Regions from separate parts of the Devosia sp. Z11_6 genome, predicted to be linked through region 1. Evidence: predicted binding sites of a transcription regulator. Region 1 holds the regulator's gene; each other region holds the start of a gene.
The links. The regulator LexA, encoded in region 1, represses DNA repair genes until DNA is damaged. The targets are predictions, from matches to a motif close to TGTTCNNNNTGTGTTCNG.

Region 2: the regulator LexA is predicted to act here: its motif matches at 1,554-1,571, upstream of recA (recombinase RecA).
Region 3: the regulator LexA is predicted to act here: its motif matches at 2,243-2,260, upstream of AC3YMN_RS02105 (putative DNA modification/repair radical SAM protein).

The regions. Positions count from the first base shown of each region.
Region 1 covers NZ_JBYUNQ010000003.1:128,306-133,383, reverse strand. The annotation lists gene AC3YMN_RS10000 (IlvD/Edd family dehydratase) at 1-1,539, shown strand, start outside; gene AC3YMN_RS09995 (NUDIX hydrolase) at 2,224-2,532, opposite strand; gene lexA (transcriptional repressor LexA) at 2,631-3,344, opposite strand; gene AC3YMN_RS09985 (molybdopterin molybdotransferase MoeA) at 3,453-4,655, opposite strand; gene moaC (cyclic pyranopterin monophosphate synthase MoaC) at 4,652-5,078, opposite strand, start outside.
Region 2 covers NZ_JBYUNQ010000001.1:967,451-972,528, forward strand. The annotation lists gene AC3YMN_RS04560 (DUF2237 family protein) at 9-365, shown strand; gene araD1 (AraD1 family protein) at 376-1,371, opposite strand; gene recA (recombinase RecA) at 1,654-2,727, shown strand; gene alaS (alanine--tRNA ligase) at 3,016-5,078, shown strand, end outside.
Region 3 covers NZ_JBYUNQ010000001.1:437,811-442,888, reverse strand. The annotation lists gene AC3YMN_RS02110 (UdgX family uracil-DNA binding protein) at 1-1,004, opposite strand, end outside; gene AC3YMN_RS02105 (putative DNA modification/repair radical SAM protein) at 1,001-2,239, opposite strand; gene AC3YMN_RS02100 (ring-cleaving dioxygenase) at 2,484-3,434, shown strand; gene AC3YMN_RS02095 (hypothetical protein) at 3,591-3,797, shown strand; gene mnmA (tRNA 2-thiouridine(34) synthase MnmA) at 3,794-4,945, opposite strand.

The sequences.
Region 1 (5,078 bases):
GTGCATCCGATCCAGGAAACCGGCAAGCGCCCGACCGCTGGTCTCGACCGGAACCTGGCCTATCTCGGGCTGGTGGAAGTGCTCTATGGCTATCCGCTCGATGGCGTGGTGCTGACCATTGGTTGCGACAAGACCACCCCGGCCATGCTGATGGGTGCGGCGACGGTCAATATCCCCGCCATCGCGCTGTCCGTCGGCCCCATGCTCAATGGCTGGCACAAGGGCGAGCGCACCGGCTCAGGCACCATTGTGTGGAAGGCGCGCCAGATGATGGCGGCCGGCGAGATCGATTATGCGCAGTTCATCGAGCTGGTGGCGTCTTCGGCGCCGTCCACCGGCTTCTGCAACACGATGGGCACGGCAACCACGATGAACTCGCTGGCTGAGTCGCTGGGCATGCAGCTGCCGGGTTCGGCGGCAATTCCCGCGCCTTATCGCGATCGCCAGGAAATGGCCTATCGCACGGGCAAGCGCATCGTCGACATGGTGCATGAGGACCTCAAGCCCTCCGACATCATGACCAAGGACAATTTCATCAACACCATCGTGGTCAATTCCGCGATTGGCGGGTCGACCAACGCCCCGATCCACATCCAGGCGATCGCCAAGCATATCGGTGTCGAGCTCGACCTGCAGGACTTCCAGACCTATGGGCACAAGGTGCCGCTGCTGGTGAACCTGCAGCCGGCCGGCGAATATCTCGGCGAGGATTACTACCATGCGGGCGGCGTGCCGGCGGTGGTCAACGAGCTGATGAAGCAGGGGCTGATCCGTGAGAATGCACCCACCGTCAACGGCAAGACCATCGGCGAGAACTGCCGCAACACCCCCATCCAGGACGAGAAGGTGATCCGCCCGTTCGAGCAGCCGCTCAAGGAAGAAGCCGGGTTCCTGGTGCTGCGCGGCAATCTCTTCGACAACGCGATCATGAAGACCAGCGTGATCTCGCCCGAGTTCCGCGAGCGCTACCTTGCCAATCCCGAGCATCCCGGCATGTTCGAGGGCAAGGCCGTGGTGTTCGATGGTCCTGAGGACTATCACCACCGGATCGATGATCCCTCCCTCGATATCGACGAGCACACGCTGCTGTTCATGCGCGGCGCGGGCCCGATCGGCTATCCGGGGGCGGCTGAAGTCGTCAATATGCGGCCCCCTGCCTACCTCATCAAGAAGGGCGTCCACGCGCTGGCCTGTATCGGCGACGGGCGCCAATCCGGCACGTCGGGCTCGCCCTCGATCCTCAACGCTTCGCCTGAAGCGGCAGCGGGCGGCAACCTGGCCATCCTACGCACGGGTGACCGGGTGCGTATCGACCTCAACAATGGCACCGCCGATATCCTGATCTCGGACGCCGAGATTGCGACGCGCCGGCAAGAACTGGCGGAAGCGGGCGGCTACAAGTACCCCGCGCACCAGACGCCCTGGCAGGAAATCCAGCGCGGGCTGGTCGACCAGCTTGGCAATGGCGCCGTACTCAAGCCAGCAGTGGCTTACCAGCGCATTGCCCAGACCTATGGCGTGCCGCGCGACAACCACTAGGGCTTGAGCCCCAACGACTTCGAGATCCCCGCTTCGGCGGGGATTTTTGTTTCCAAGGCACGGCGAAACTCCGGTCGGCACGAGGCCTCCGGTTGGGAGCGGCGTTGGCGAGGCATTGCCTCAAAAAACGTTGCGCAAAACGGAAGCTCCGCCTCGCCAACAGCGACTGGGTGCCGATGCCCGCTCCCTCCTGCGGCGCATGCCAGATTCCGCGGATGTTGAACTAAACCCTGGCGGGCACCGCTGCCTGCGCCACATCAGGGTTCCGATGGCCAGTGCAGCTGCCATCGCGATTCTTCACCCAAGACCACCGGACGATAGAGGTCCACGGCTCTTGCGGACACCGGCCGGATCGCGGCGACCCACGATCCTCCAGCCTCCACGCACCAACCACTCGTCATGATCTCGCTTGGGTGCGCGGATGAGGAGACTATGCGGGCGATCGGCGGGGGCGGGGATAAGTTATTGTCGGGGGGCATGGGGCTTGAGCGGATTGCACGCTGGAGGTGGCCAGCCGGGTCTAACGTCACTCGCGGAGGAGGGGACTGAACCCCCACCCCGGCCCTCCCCTCAAGGGGGAGGGTGAAGGAGGGGGCACAAAGGCGCTGGTCTGGTGCGGCTCATGAGGACTATTGGGCGTCAACGAGCTCCGTTGAAGACGCTTGTTCCTGGCCAACTCAGGGCTCAGGCGTGGCGACCTATATGGGCGAGGGCGCGCTGAAACATGGGGTGCCATTCGGGTCCGGGTTGGCGCTCGAGTGGCCACCAGAAGAACTCGAACCAATGACCAACATCATCTTGCGTAAAGTAACACCAGTGTTCGGGGACGGGAGCGGCGGCACTCACCACAACGAAGTGCCAAAGCTGTTGCTCTGCAATGGAATTGCTGGATGGCAGCGTGCGCAAAGCCTCTGCCTGGAGGCCTGACTCCTCTGCGAGTTCGCGCAGAGCACCGACTTCCATCGGCTCGGAGCCTTCCCGCGTTCCTTTCACCAGCTGCAAGCCAGCCAAAGGATGCCTGAACGCCAAGCACTGGCGTTCTTGCGCCACCACCCGCAGCAGAACGGGACAGAGTTTTTCGACCCTCGGGGTCAATATTTACGCAGCAGGCCCACGAGGCGGCCCTGAACCTTGACGCGGTCGGGCGGGAAGATGCGGGTTTCGTAGGCGGGATTGGCCGCTTCAAGCGCGATGGTGTTGCCCTTGCGGCGCAGCCGCTTGAGGGTGGCTTCCTCGTCATCCACCAGCGCAACGATGATCTCGCCGGTCCCGGCAACATCCTGGCGACGAATCAGCACAGTGTCGCCATCGAAAATGCCCGCATCGATCATCGAATCGCCGCGCACTTCCAGAGCATAGTGCTCGCCCGGGCCAAGCATCTCGGGCGGCACCGAGATCGTGTGGGAGTGGCTCTGGATGGCCTCGATGGGGGTACCGGCGGCGATCCGGCCCATGACCGGGACCGCGACGGGGCGCACATAATCATCGCTCCAGCCCGAGCGTGGCGGCGGAGCGGCAACACGGCCCAGATTGCCTTCGATGACGCTGGGCTCGAAGCGGGCCTTGCGGCCGCCGAGCGCGGGGTTCATCGAATCGGGGAGTTTGAGCACTTCCAGTGCCCGCGCGCGATTGGGCAGGCGGCGGATGAAGCCGCGCTCCTCAAGCGCCGTGATCAGGCGGTGAATGCCCGACTTGGAGGCCAGATCCAACGCGTCCTTCATCTCGTCAAACGAAGGGGGAATGCCGCTTTCCTTCATCCGCTCATGGATGAACATCAGCAGTTCATGTTGCTTGCGCGTCAGCATCGGAGCCCTTCAATCGCAGAATCGGAACAAAGACTGAACGAGCATAGGTGTTCCAGTTATGTTCTGCAATAACGCTCAAGGGCGCAGGAGAAAATTCTTTGGCTCTGCTTAGAACCCGTCCAGCGGAATGGCCGCAGCTAGGGTGCCGGCGGGTTGTCCGGGATCGTACTCCGGCTGCACCAGCAGCATATCGGCACGGGCCAGCGAGGAGGTATGACCGCTATCGGTTTCGCTGATCGGGAGCAAGCCCGCACCTTGGCTTGAATGCACCATTTGGGCACGCATGAAGTGGCGCCGGGCGGTATTGGGCGGCGTGGGCGCAAGAAGCGGCAGGTGCCAGCGGGCGGGTTCGGCGACGCCGAGCCAGCGGCGGAGCGCCGGCTTGATGAAGACGGCGGCGGTCACCATGGCCGAAACCGGATTGCCAGGCAGGCCAAACACCAGGGTTTTGGCCATTGTGCCGAACATAAGCGGCTTGCCCGGGCGCATATTGATGCGCCAGAAATCGAGCTGGACGCCGAGACTCAGCAGGATTTCCTGCACGATGTCATGGTCGCCAACACTGGCGCCGCCCGTGGTGATGACGAAATCGGGCGCTTCGGCAAAGATGGCGGCGAGGCGCTCGGCAAGCGCCGCGCGGTTGTCGGGAGCGATGCCGTAGTCGCGGATCTCGGCGGCGTAAGGCGCAAGCAGCGGCCGCAAACCAAAGCTGTTGGAGGCGACGATCTGGCCCGGTCCGAGCGTGGCGCCGGGCAGCACCAGTTCGTCCCCGGTGGCAAGGAGCGCTATGCGCGGCTGCACGGCGACGGGCAGCGTCGCGCAATTAGCGGCGGCCGCGACGGCCAGTTGCATGGGAGTGAGGCGAGAGCCTCTCGGAATCAGCTCTTGGCCTTGGCGGAAATCGTCGCCAAGCGGGCGAATGCTACGCCCGATGGGAGGCTGGGCGGCAAAGCTGACGCGGTCGCCGGTGCGGGTCGCTTCCTCCTGCATGATCACGGCATCCGCGCGGGGGGGCACGGGCGCCCCGGTAAAAATGCGCACGCAGGTGCCCGGGGCGACTTCCGCGCCAAAACCGGCGCCGGCTTGGGCGGTACCCACGACCGCAAGGCTCGCGCCCGGCACGATATCGGCGGCGCGCACGGCATAGCCGTCCATAGCGCTGGCAGGGAAGGGCGGCTGGTCATGACGGGCAAGCAGGGGCTCGGTCAACACCCGGCCGGCGGCAGCTTCCAGCGGCACCGACTCGGTGCGGGCGGGCGGCACGCGGGCGAAAATGGCCGTGAGGGCGTCTTCAACCGGGAGCAGGCTCATGGCGCCCGCTGAAAATCGCCGGACTTGCCGCCCGATTTCTCGAGCAGGCAGATCGCGGAGATAACCATCTCGCGGTCAATGCCCTTGGCCATGTCATAAAGCGTGAGCGCGGCGGTGGAGGCCGCCACGAGGGCTTCCATTTCCACCCCGGTCTGGCCGGTGGTTTCGGCAGTCGCAAGAATGGTGATGGCGCCGGGCTCGCGCGCCTCCATCTCGACGCTGACCTTGGTGAGCGGGATGGGGTGGCAAAGAGGGATGAGCTCGGCGGTCTTTTTGGCTGCCATGATGCCCGCGACGCGCGCGACGGCCAGGGCGTCGCCCTTCTTGAGGGCGCCACCCATGATGGCGGCAATGGTTTCGGGCCGACCGCTGATCACCGCCTGGGCGAGGGCGCGGCGGCGGGTGACTGCCTTGTCGCCGATA
Region 2 (5,078 bases), on a different contig from region 1:
GGAGCGCAATGTGCTCGGCGAACCGCTCGAGCCCTTGCTCCACCAGTCCGCTGACGGGGTTCTTCCGCAGCGGCTATTGTGCGGCGGGCCCAGACGGCGTAGCCCGGCATCTGGTCTGCATCGAGGCGAGCGAAGCCTTTCTCGCCTACTCCAAAAGCGCGGGCAATGATCTGTCCACGCCCCGCCCCGAATGGGGCTTTCCCGGGCTCAAGGCGGGAGACCGCTGGTGCCTTCTGGCCGAGCGGTGGGCACAGGCGCTGGAAGCGGGGCAGGCGCCCCGCGTCTTCATGCACTCAACCAATGAAGCGGTGCTGGACGGGCTAAGCCTTGCTGATCTCAAGGCTCATGCACGCGATTTGAATTGAGCGGCTCCCCCTAGTAGAGATCGCCGATGATCAGCGGATGCTCGTCCTCGATCCGGACGGGATTGCGCAGGGGAGCGCCGAACTGGCTTTCCTCGATCTCGAATACGTCATTGGGCTGAGTGACGATGTTGTCCGCAAAGCTGAGCGTCGCCGTGCCGAACATATGCACATGCACGTCGCCAGGCTGGCGGAACAGGCCATATTTGAAGTGGTGATATTCCAGATTGGCGATGGTGTGGCTCATATTGGCCTCGCCCGAGAGGAACGGCTTTTCCCAGATCACCGCACCATCGCGATAAATGCGCGACATGCCTTCGATATGGTCGGGTAGATCACCCACCCGCAGCTCGGGACCAAAGGCGCAGGCTCGCAGCTTGGAATGGGCGAGATAGAGATAGTTGACCCGTTCCGTCACATGATCGGAAAACTCATTGCCCAGCGCGAAACCAAGGCGGCGGGGCTGGCCATTGGCGTCGATCAGGTAGATGCCGGCGATCTCTGGCTCTTCGCCAGCATCGCGGGCAAAGGACGGGGATGGAATGGGGTGACCGGGATTGACCACGGTCGTGCCATTGCCCTTGTAGAACCATTCCGGCTGGACGCCCCGGGCGCCGCCTTCGGGCTTGCCCCCTTCAAGGCCCATCTGGAACATCTTCATGGAATCGGTCAGCTGTTCGGCTTGCTTGGCGGCGTTGCCCTTGTGCATGGCATCGCGCGTGGCGGCCGAGCCCAGATGGGTCAGCCCTGTGCCGGTGATATAAAGATGGGCCGGATCGGGATGATCGATCGGCGCGAGCATGCGCCCTTCAGCCAGGATGTCGTGCCGATTGATGGCGTCGCCAAGCCCACGCTGGGCAACGAGCGCCGCAAGACCCGCGCCTTGCGCGAGGGCGGTCGTGGCGAGCTCATAAACGCTGGTGGTGGTGTTGACCCGGCGGGCGACGTCACCCTCTACTGCTGCCACGGCGCGGGCGCCCGATTGATCGAAAAACTGGATGAGATTCACGGGGTTTGCTCCTCGATTGCCTGTTGCGGTCGTCCCGTGCATAAAGCGCAACCCGGGCCGGCCCGGCAAGCTCTTTTGCGCGCCGCGTGGCGGTCAGAGTTCCATCTGGGCACGGAGGGGCTGCGGTCCAGGGACTGCGGTTCTTTTGTTGCAAGGGGCGCGAAAAATCGCCTTGACAGGAGCGGAACAAAATGAGAACAAGAGGGCACTTCTCGTGGATTGATCTTCCGGAAAGCAGCGCGTTGCGCCCGGTCCCGGAGCGTGGAATAAGGAGAGACTCGTATGGCAAATACCCCGCTTCGGATCGTTGAAGGTGGATCAATGGACAAGGACAAGGCTCTCGCCGCGGCGCTGAGCCAAATCGAGCGCAATTTCGGCAAGGGCTCGATCATGCGCCTTGGCGAGGCTGCCTCGATCGAGGTTGAGGCAATATCGACGGGCTCGCTCGGGCTTGATATCGCCCTCGGAATTGGTGGCCTGCCCAAGGGCCGCATCGTTGAAATTTTCGGGCCGGAAAGCTCAGGCAAGACCACGTTGGCGCTGCATGTGATTGCCGAGGCGCAGCGCAAGGGTGGCGTTTGCGCTTTTGTGGATGCCGAGCACGCGCTCGATCCGATCTATGCCCGCAAGCTGGGCGTCAATGTGGATGATCTGCTGATCTCCCAGCCTGACGCTGGCGAACAGGCGCTCGAAATCACCGACACGCTGGTGCGCTCGGGCGCGATCGATGTGCTGGTGGTTGATTCGGTAGCGGCATTGACGCCGCGGGCCGAGCTTGAAGGCGAAATGGGCGACTCGCTGCCGGGGCTGCAGGCCCGGTTGATGAGCCAGGCCATGCGCAAGCTGACCTCGTCTATTTCCAAATCCAAGTGCCTGGTGATCTTCATCAACCAGATCCGCATGAAGATTGGCGTGATGTATGGTTCGCCCGAAACCACGACCGGCGGCAATGCGCTCAAATTCTATGCCTCGGTGCGGCTCGACATTCGCCGGATCGGCGCCATCAAGGACCGCGAGGAGATCGTGGGCAACCAGACCCGCGTCAAGGTGGTCAAGAACAAGCTGGCCCCGCCGTTCCGCCAGGTTGAATTCGACATCATGTATGGCGAAGGTATCTCCAAGACTGGCGAGTTGCTCGATCTTGGGGTCAAGAGCGGCGTGGTGGAAAAGTCGGGCGCCTGGTTTTCCTATGACAGCCAGCGCATGGGGCAGGGGCGTGAGAATGCGCGCCAATTCCTCAAGGACAATCCGGCGGCTGCGGCAACCATCGAGCAGGGCGTGCGCGAAAGCTCGGGCCTGCTCGGAGAAGTACTGCTGGTATCGGGCGGTGACGACGCTGCCGACAGCGACGAATAATCAGTTCCCATGCAGGGTGAAGAAAGGCATCGCGAGAGCGGTGCCTTTTCTTTTGGGTCTGCGGCAGACGCCCAGCTGCAAGCAGGCGAGACAGAGCTGCCGCCAACCGCAATCCAGATTCGTTTATGTCGGGCTTGGCGATGCTCATGGAGCGCTCTAGCCGGCGTCCCCATACCTAGCCGTAAGCGGGGCGCACCGATGCTGGACAGCGCTGCGCCGCACGGGCTAGAAAGCCAGCCAAAGTCTTGCGGCGTCCACGGGGCGCCAATCCGCCATGAAAGCCATTCTATGACCAGCGTAAACGATCTCCGCTCGAGTTTTATCGACTTTTTTGCCCGGAATGGTCACGAGGCGGTTCCGTCGAGCCCGTTAGTACCGCGCAATGATCCCACATTGATGTTCACCAATGCGGGTATGGTGCAGTTCAAGAACGTTTTCACCGGTCTCGAGAAGCGCCCCTATACGACCGCTACTTCGGCGCAAAAGTGCGTGCGCGCCGGCGGCAAGCACAACGATCTGGACAATGTCGGCTTTACAGCCCGGCACCACACCTTTTTTGAGATGCTGGGGAATTTCTCCTTTGGCGATTACTTCAAGGACCACGCCATCGAACTGGCCTGGACCTTGCTGACCAAGGACTGGGGTCTTCCCAAGGACCGGCTGATGGTTACCGTCTACGAGGACGACGACCAGGCCATGGAGCTATGGAAGAAGATCGCCGGGATCGGGGAGGACCGGATTGTGCGGCTGGGCGCCAAGTCCAACTTTTGGCAGATGGGCGACACAGGCCCGTGCGGGCCGTGCTCGGAGATATTCTACGACCATGGCGACAAGGTCTGGGGCGGCCCTCCCGGCTCGCCGGATGAAGATGGCGATCGCTGGATCGAGATCTGGAACCTCGTGTTCATGCAGTTCGAGCAGCATGCCGACGGCTCGCGCACACCATTGCCACGCCCGTCAATCGACACTGGCATGGGCCTTGAGCGTATTGCCGCCGTGATGCAGGGTGTGCACGACAATTACGATATCGACCTGTTCAAGGCGCTGATCGGGGCTGCTGCCTCGGCGATCGGCACCGAGGTCGAGGGCGAGGGTAACCGCAGCCTGCGGGTGATCGCCGATCACCTGCGCTCGATGTCGTTCCTGATCGCCGAAGGCGTGCTGCCGTCTAATGAAGGACGTGGCTATGTGCTGCGCCGGATCATGCGGCGCGCAATGCGCCATGCCACGCTGCTCGGCGCTGAAGAGCCGGTGATCCATAAGCTCGTTCCTGCGCTGGTGCGCGAAATGGGCCAAGCTTATCCCGAGCTGTCGCGCGGGGAGGCCATGATCAGCGAAACGGTGCGGCTGGAGGAGGGGCGCTTCCTTAAGACCCTTGGACGGGGCCTGCAGATTCTCTCGGATGAAACGAGCACTCTCGCCGAAGGCGATACGCTGAACGGCGCCACCGCGTTCAAGCTTTATGACACCTATGGGTTCCCGCTCGATCTCACCCAGGATGCGTTGCGGGCGCGCGGCATTGCTGTGGACCAAGCGGGCTTTGATGCCGCCATGGCCCAGCAAAAGGCAGAAGCGCGCCGGAGCTGGTCAGGCTCGGGCGAGGCGGCCACCGGCGCGGTCTGGTACGGGCTGGCTGATCGGCTTGGGCCCACGGAGTTTCTGGGCTACGAAACCGAAACGGCCGAAGGGGAAGTCACCGCATTGCTGCGCGACGGAGCCGAGATCGATCGGCTTGAGGCCGGGCAAGAAGGTTATGTGGTACTCAACCAAACCCCGTTCTACGGCGAGAGCGGCGGGCAGGTTGGCGATGCCGGCTCCATGCGTGGTGACGGCGTCAGCGTTGTGGTCACCGACACGCAAAAGTACCATAGTGTGTTCGCGCACAAGGTGAAGGTCGAGACTGGAGCGCTGCGCGTGGGACAGGCCCTCGAACTCGTGGTTGACCACGCTCGCCGTTCGGCCATTCGTGCCAATCACTCCGCGACCCATTTGCTGCATGAGGCACTGCGGATCGTGCTGGGCGACCATGTTGCTCAAAAGGGCTCGCTGGTTTCGCCGGATCGGCTGCGATTCGACTTTGTGCATACCAAGGCCATGAGCCCGCTGGAACTGGCGGAGGTCGAGGATCTGGCCAATGCCATTATCCTGCAGAACACGCCGGTCGAAACGCGGCTGATGGGAGTCGAGGAAGCCAAGGATTCGGGCGCCCGCGCGCTATTCGGCGAGAAATATGGCGACGAAGTGCGCGTGGTCTCGATGGGCGAGCCGACGGGCAACAGCCTCGGGTGGTCGGTGGAGCTGTGCGGGGGCACCCATGTCAGGCGCACCGGCGATATCGGGCTCGTGTCAGT
Region 3 (5,078 bases), on a different contig from region 1:
CCCGCCAGATCCTCCTGGTCGCCCGGCTGCTCGCCAACAAACATCACGTCGGCGGCTTCGGGTCCTTCCCCGAACACCGCTTGCGTTGCAAATTCGAACAGCGGGCAGCGCCGGCATTCCTGCACGGCCGCGCGTGCCTCGGCGAGCGAGGCGACCTCGCGCTCCCCATCCTGGACTGCCGGCGCCTCTGTCGGGCGCCGCAGATGCCGTGCCGGTGGTTGGCTCGAAACCCGCTCGATCATTTCCCGCTCCGCTTCTCTGGCACCTCGGATCATGGGAGCAATGAGTTCGGCCTCGGGCAGGTTGCGCCAGTATTTCATCGGCATCTCCCCCTTCATCGCGCCGATCTTGAGCCGCGCAGGATTGAAGATGGAGGCGAAATAGGTCTTCCAGTCGCCCTCGACCGCATCATCCTCGGGCACGTCGCTTTTCTGCCCGCCCGGCCCGAACAACAGCTCCTGCCCGTCCCAAAAGGCCGAGCGATAGGGCGTGATGATCGCCCAGATCATGCCGGCAAAGCGGCGCTCGAAAAACGGTGCCGTACGTTCAAGGATAAAATGCTCGGGCTCGAACCAGGCGGCAAAGCGCTCGAGCCCGCTATCGTCGATAACAGCCTTGAAGCGCACAAACGCCTTCATCTTGTGGCTGTCGCGCCGGACCGCCGAAGCCAGACCGGTTAGGCGCAGCAAATCGGGGTCGGAGGCCGCCGTCATCAGCCCTCGATCCTCCAGCAGGCGCCACAAGAAGCGATAGAGCAGAGCAAACCGCTCGGGATCATTGTTGCAGATCGCCAACTGCGCCAACTCGATAAAGGCGGGCGGCACGCTCCCGACCGCCCCTTCCCCGCTTGGCAGCATGGAATCGCCCGCTTCGAACAACCCGTTTTCTTCCCCCGGCCCCCGCCAGATCACCTGCTCGGGCCGCACGCCCGCCAGCAACAACTGCCGCGCCTTGGCCCGCCACTCGGCAAAGTCGTTGCGCTTCTCCAGCCGCACCGAAATCATGCAAACAGGCTCAACTGTTCGGGCTGCGGCGTCAGCTTGGCCTTGAGCTTTGCATCATCGGTCATACCGCCCGGCGTCCAGTCCACCGCTTCGATGAACGGGCGCACCGCATCGATCGAGCCGACAATGCGCGCCACATCTTCAAGGCGCAAACTGTGGTGGCGCCGCGTCGTGATGATCCGCTCGATGCTCTTGGTCCCCAGTCCCGGCACCCGCAACAGCAGTTCGCGGTCGGCGCGGTTCACATCGACGGGAAAGCGCTCGCGATGCTTGAGCGCCCAGGCAAGCTTCGGGTCGATCGCCAGGTCCAGCAACCCACCCTCCCCGCCCGCCACGATCTCGGGCACGTCAAAGCCATAGAACCGGATTAGCCAATCGGCCTGGTAGAGCCGGTGCTCACGCAGGAGCGGCGGCGCCTTGAGGGGCAGCTTGGCGCTGGAGTCGGGAATGGGCGAAAAGGCCGAGTAATAAACCCGCTTGAGCTTGTAGCCCGAATACAGCCCCGCCGCGCGCGTCAGGATGGCTTCGTCATTGGCAGCATCGGCACCCACGATCATCTGCGTGGATTGCCCCGCCGGCGCATATTTGGGCTTGTCGGCTTTGGTCTTTGGCTCAGGCGCGGCTTCCGCCAGCTTGCCGCGGATGCGGGCCATGGCCGTGCGGATCTCGCTCGGCTTTTTCTCCGGCGCCAGTGCCTCCAGCCCCAGATCGGTCGGCAGCTCGATATTGGTCGATAGCCGATCCGCCCAGCGCCCGGCTTCCGCCAGCAGCTCAGGCGCGGCATTGGGAATGACCTTGAGATGGATATAGCCGGCGAAGTGATGGTCCTCGCGCAGGCTGCGCGCCACCCGCACCATTTCTTCCATCGTATAGTCGGGCGAGCGGATGATCCCGGAGGACAGAAACAGCCCCTCGATATAGTTGCGTTTGTAGAAGTCGAGGGTCAGTCCCACCACTTCCTCGACGGAAAAGCGCGCCCGCTGCACATTGGACGAGGAGCGGTTGATGCAATAGCTGCATTCATAGATGCAGAAATTGGTCAGCAGCAGCTTGAGCAGCGAAATGCAGCGCCCGTCCGGCGCATAGGAGTGGCAAATGCCATTGCCCTCGGTCGAACCGATGCCGCCGCTCGCCTTGCTGTTGCGTTTCTCGGTGCCGCTGGAAGCGCAGGAGGCATCATATTTGGCGGCGTCCGACAACACGGCCAGCTTGCGACGAAGGGTTAAAGCCGCCATCCACGTTCCTCATCTGTTCACGCCAGTCTTAACGCGTGAACAAACCAAAAGCACCCGTGAAAACCTGTTCTAGCCAGCTTGTGATCGCCCCCTCGTCCTGGAAACGATGGGGCTCCATTGTTCGCTCAGGCGCAACAACCCGTTATGGCGCCATGGGCTGACGGGACCGGGCAACTTCACCTATCTTGAGGGCAACGGCACCAAGGCTCGGCTCACGAGCGTGTGCACTCCAAGGAGAACACCAATGGACCTTCAGCTTGGCGGCATCCACCACCTGACCGCAGTCACCGCACAGGCGGCCAAGAACTTGCAGTTTTATACCCAGACCCTGGGCATGCGGCTGATCAAGAAGACCGTCAACCAGGACGACACCACTGCTTACCACCTATTCTATGGTGACGGCGTGGCCTCGCCCGGCGCAGACCTGACCTTCTTTGATTTCGACGCCGCCCGCGAGCAGCGCGGCAACCACACTGTCAGCCGCACTGGCCTGCGCGTCGGTAGCGAGGACAGCCTGCAATGGTGGAAAGAGCACCTGCAGGCGCAGGGCGTCGGCACCTCGGCCATCAAGGAACGCAACGGTCATACCTCGCTCGATTTCGAGGATTTCGAAGGCCAGCGCTTCCGCCTCGTGCTCGATCCCGCCAACAAGGTCGTGCCCTGGGCCAAGTCGCCCGTTCCTGCCGAGCGGCAGATCATTGGCCTTGGGCCGATCAGCCTTGCCGTGCCGCGCCTCGATCGCACCGAAGTGGTCCTGACGCAGGTGATGAACATGCGCAAGGTGCGCACCTATCCCGCTCGCGAGCGCAATGGGGAAACCCATGTGTTCGAGATGGGACCCGGAGGCCCCGCCGCCGAACTGCACGTGGTGGTTGACCCAAGTCTGCCCCCCGCACGGCCCGGTGCCGGCGGCGTGCACCATGTGGCCTTCCGCACGCCTGACCAGGATACGCTCCGGCAGTGGATCGCCCATGTCAACTCGTTCGGCATCCGCTCGAGCGGGGAAGTCGAGCGCTTCTACTTCACCTCGCTTTATTTCCGCGAGCCCAATGGCATTCTGTTCGAGATCGCGACGGACGTGCCCGGCTTTGCTGCCGACGAGCCGATGGAAACCCTGGGTGAAAGCCTTTCCCTGCCGCCTTTCCTCGAAAGCCGGCGGGCGAGCATCGAAGCGGGCCTCAAGCCCCTGGTCTAAACCGCTTCAGTCCACAAGCTCTCCTCCCCGCCCGGGGAGGAGAGCGCATTGGCGCGGCGCGTCACCAGGGCCTTAGCCAAAGCGCAGCGAAGGTGCTAAACCCGGCGCGCATCCCGTGGGGTGCGCCCCCGTTGACCACTTTCAAAGGCAACTGCCATGCCCGTGCGAAAACTCAATTCCAGCCAATGGGTGCTCGCCATTTTCATCGGGCTGGCCGTGATCACGGTGGCAGCGACGGTGTTCACCAATCTCGTGCAATGGCGCAACTACGACACGATCGAGGCAGAACAGAACATCGCCCCCGAAGACGCGATACCCCTGCAAAAGGGCTTCACTGAGCCAACGCCCGCCCCCGCCAACTAGGCGGCAAACACCGCCGGCACCGCTTCCGCGATGAACCCACCGCCCAGTACTTCGGACGTGGCGCTGTCATCGGCGTAGAACACGCAGGCCTGGCCCGGCGAAATGCCATATTCGCCGGCCACCAGCGTCACATAAACCGCGCCATCGCGCATCTGGATCACGGCCGGCTGCGGCCCGCGCGTCGAGCGCACCTTGACCTCGACCGGTGCACCATTGCCGGCGGCAGCTTCGGCCAGCGGCCGCGGCCCCAGCCAGTTCACATCGCGCAACCGCACCGTATGGGTCTTGAGCGCCTCGCGCGGCCCCACAATCACCCGCCCCGTCTGGTGCTCGAGCTTGATCACATAAAGCGGCTCGGCAGCTGCCACGCCGAGGCCCTTGCGCTGCCCCACCGTATAATTGACGATCCCGGCATGGCGCCCCAGCACCCGGCCATCGAGATGGACGATCTCGCCTTCGGCTACCGCTTCGGGATGCATCTTGCGGATGATGTCGGCATATTTGCCTTGCGGCACAAAGCAGATGTCCTGCGAATCGTGCTTGTCGGCAATCTCGAGCCCCATTTCGCGCGCGAGCTCGCGCACGGCAGCCTTGCTCATGCCGCCAAGCGGGAAGCGCAAGAAGTCGAGCTGCGCCTGGGTGGTCGCAAACAGGAAATAGGTTTGGTCACGGTCGCCATCGACCGGGCGGAACAGCTGCCGCCGCCCATCCTCGCCCAGCCGCGACTGCACATAATGGCCCGTCGCCAGCACATCGGCGCCAAGATCCTTGGCCACTTCCAGCAGGTCGACGAACTTGACCGACTGGTTGCAGGCAATGCACGGCACCGGCGTTTCCCCCTGCTGATAGGCATTGGCAAAAGGCGCTATGACCGAGCGCTGGAAGCGCTCTTCATAATCCAGCACGTAATGGGGAATATCGAGCGCCGCCGCAACCCGGCGGGCATCATGGATGTCCTGCCCGGCGCAGCACGCGCCTTTGCGATGGGTGGCCTCGCCATGATCATAAAGCTGGAGCGTCACCCCAACTACATCATAGCCCTGCCGAGCTAGCAGGCCCGCCACGACCGAGGAATCCACGCCCCCCGACATCGCGACAACAACGCGCGTGTCTTGCGGACGCTTGGCGATATCAAGCGAATTCAGCATCTTTCTTGCATCCGGTTGGGTTCAAGGGCCAGCGGACAACTGTCCCGCGCCTCTTAGCCCTTTCAGCAATGCGCTGCAACGCCGCCCGGCAGTTTTTGCCGCCCGTGCGGCGCAATGCACCCTCCCGGCTCGA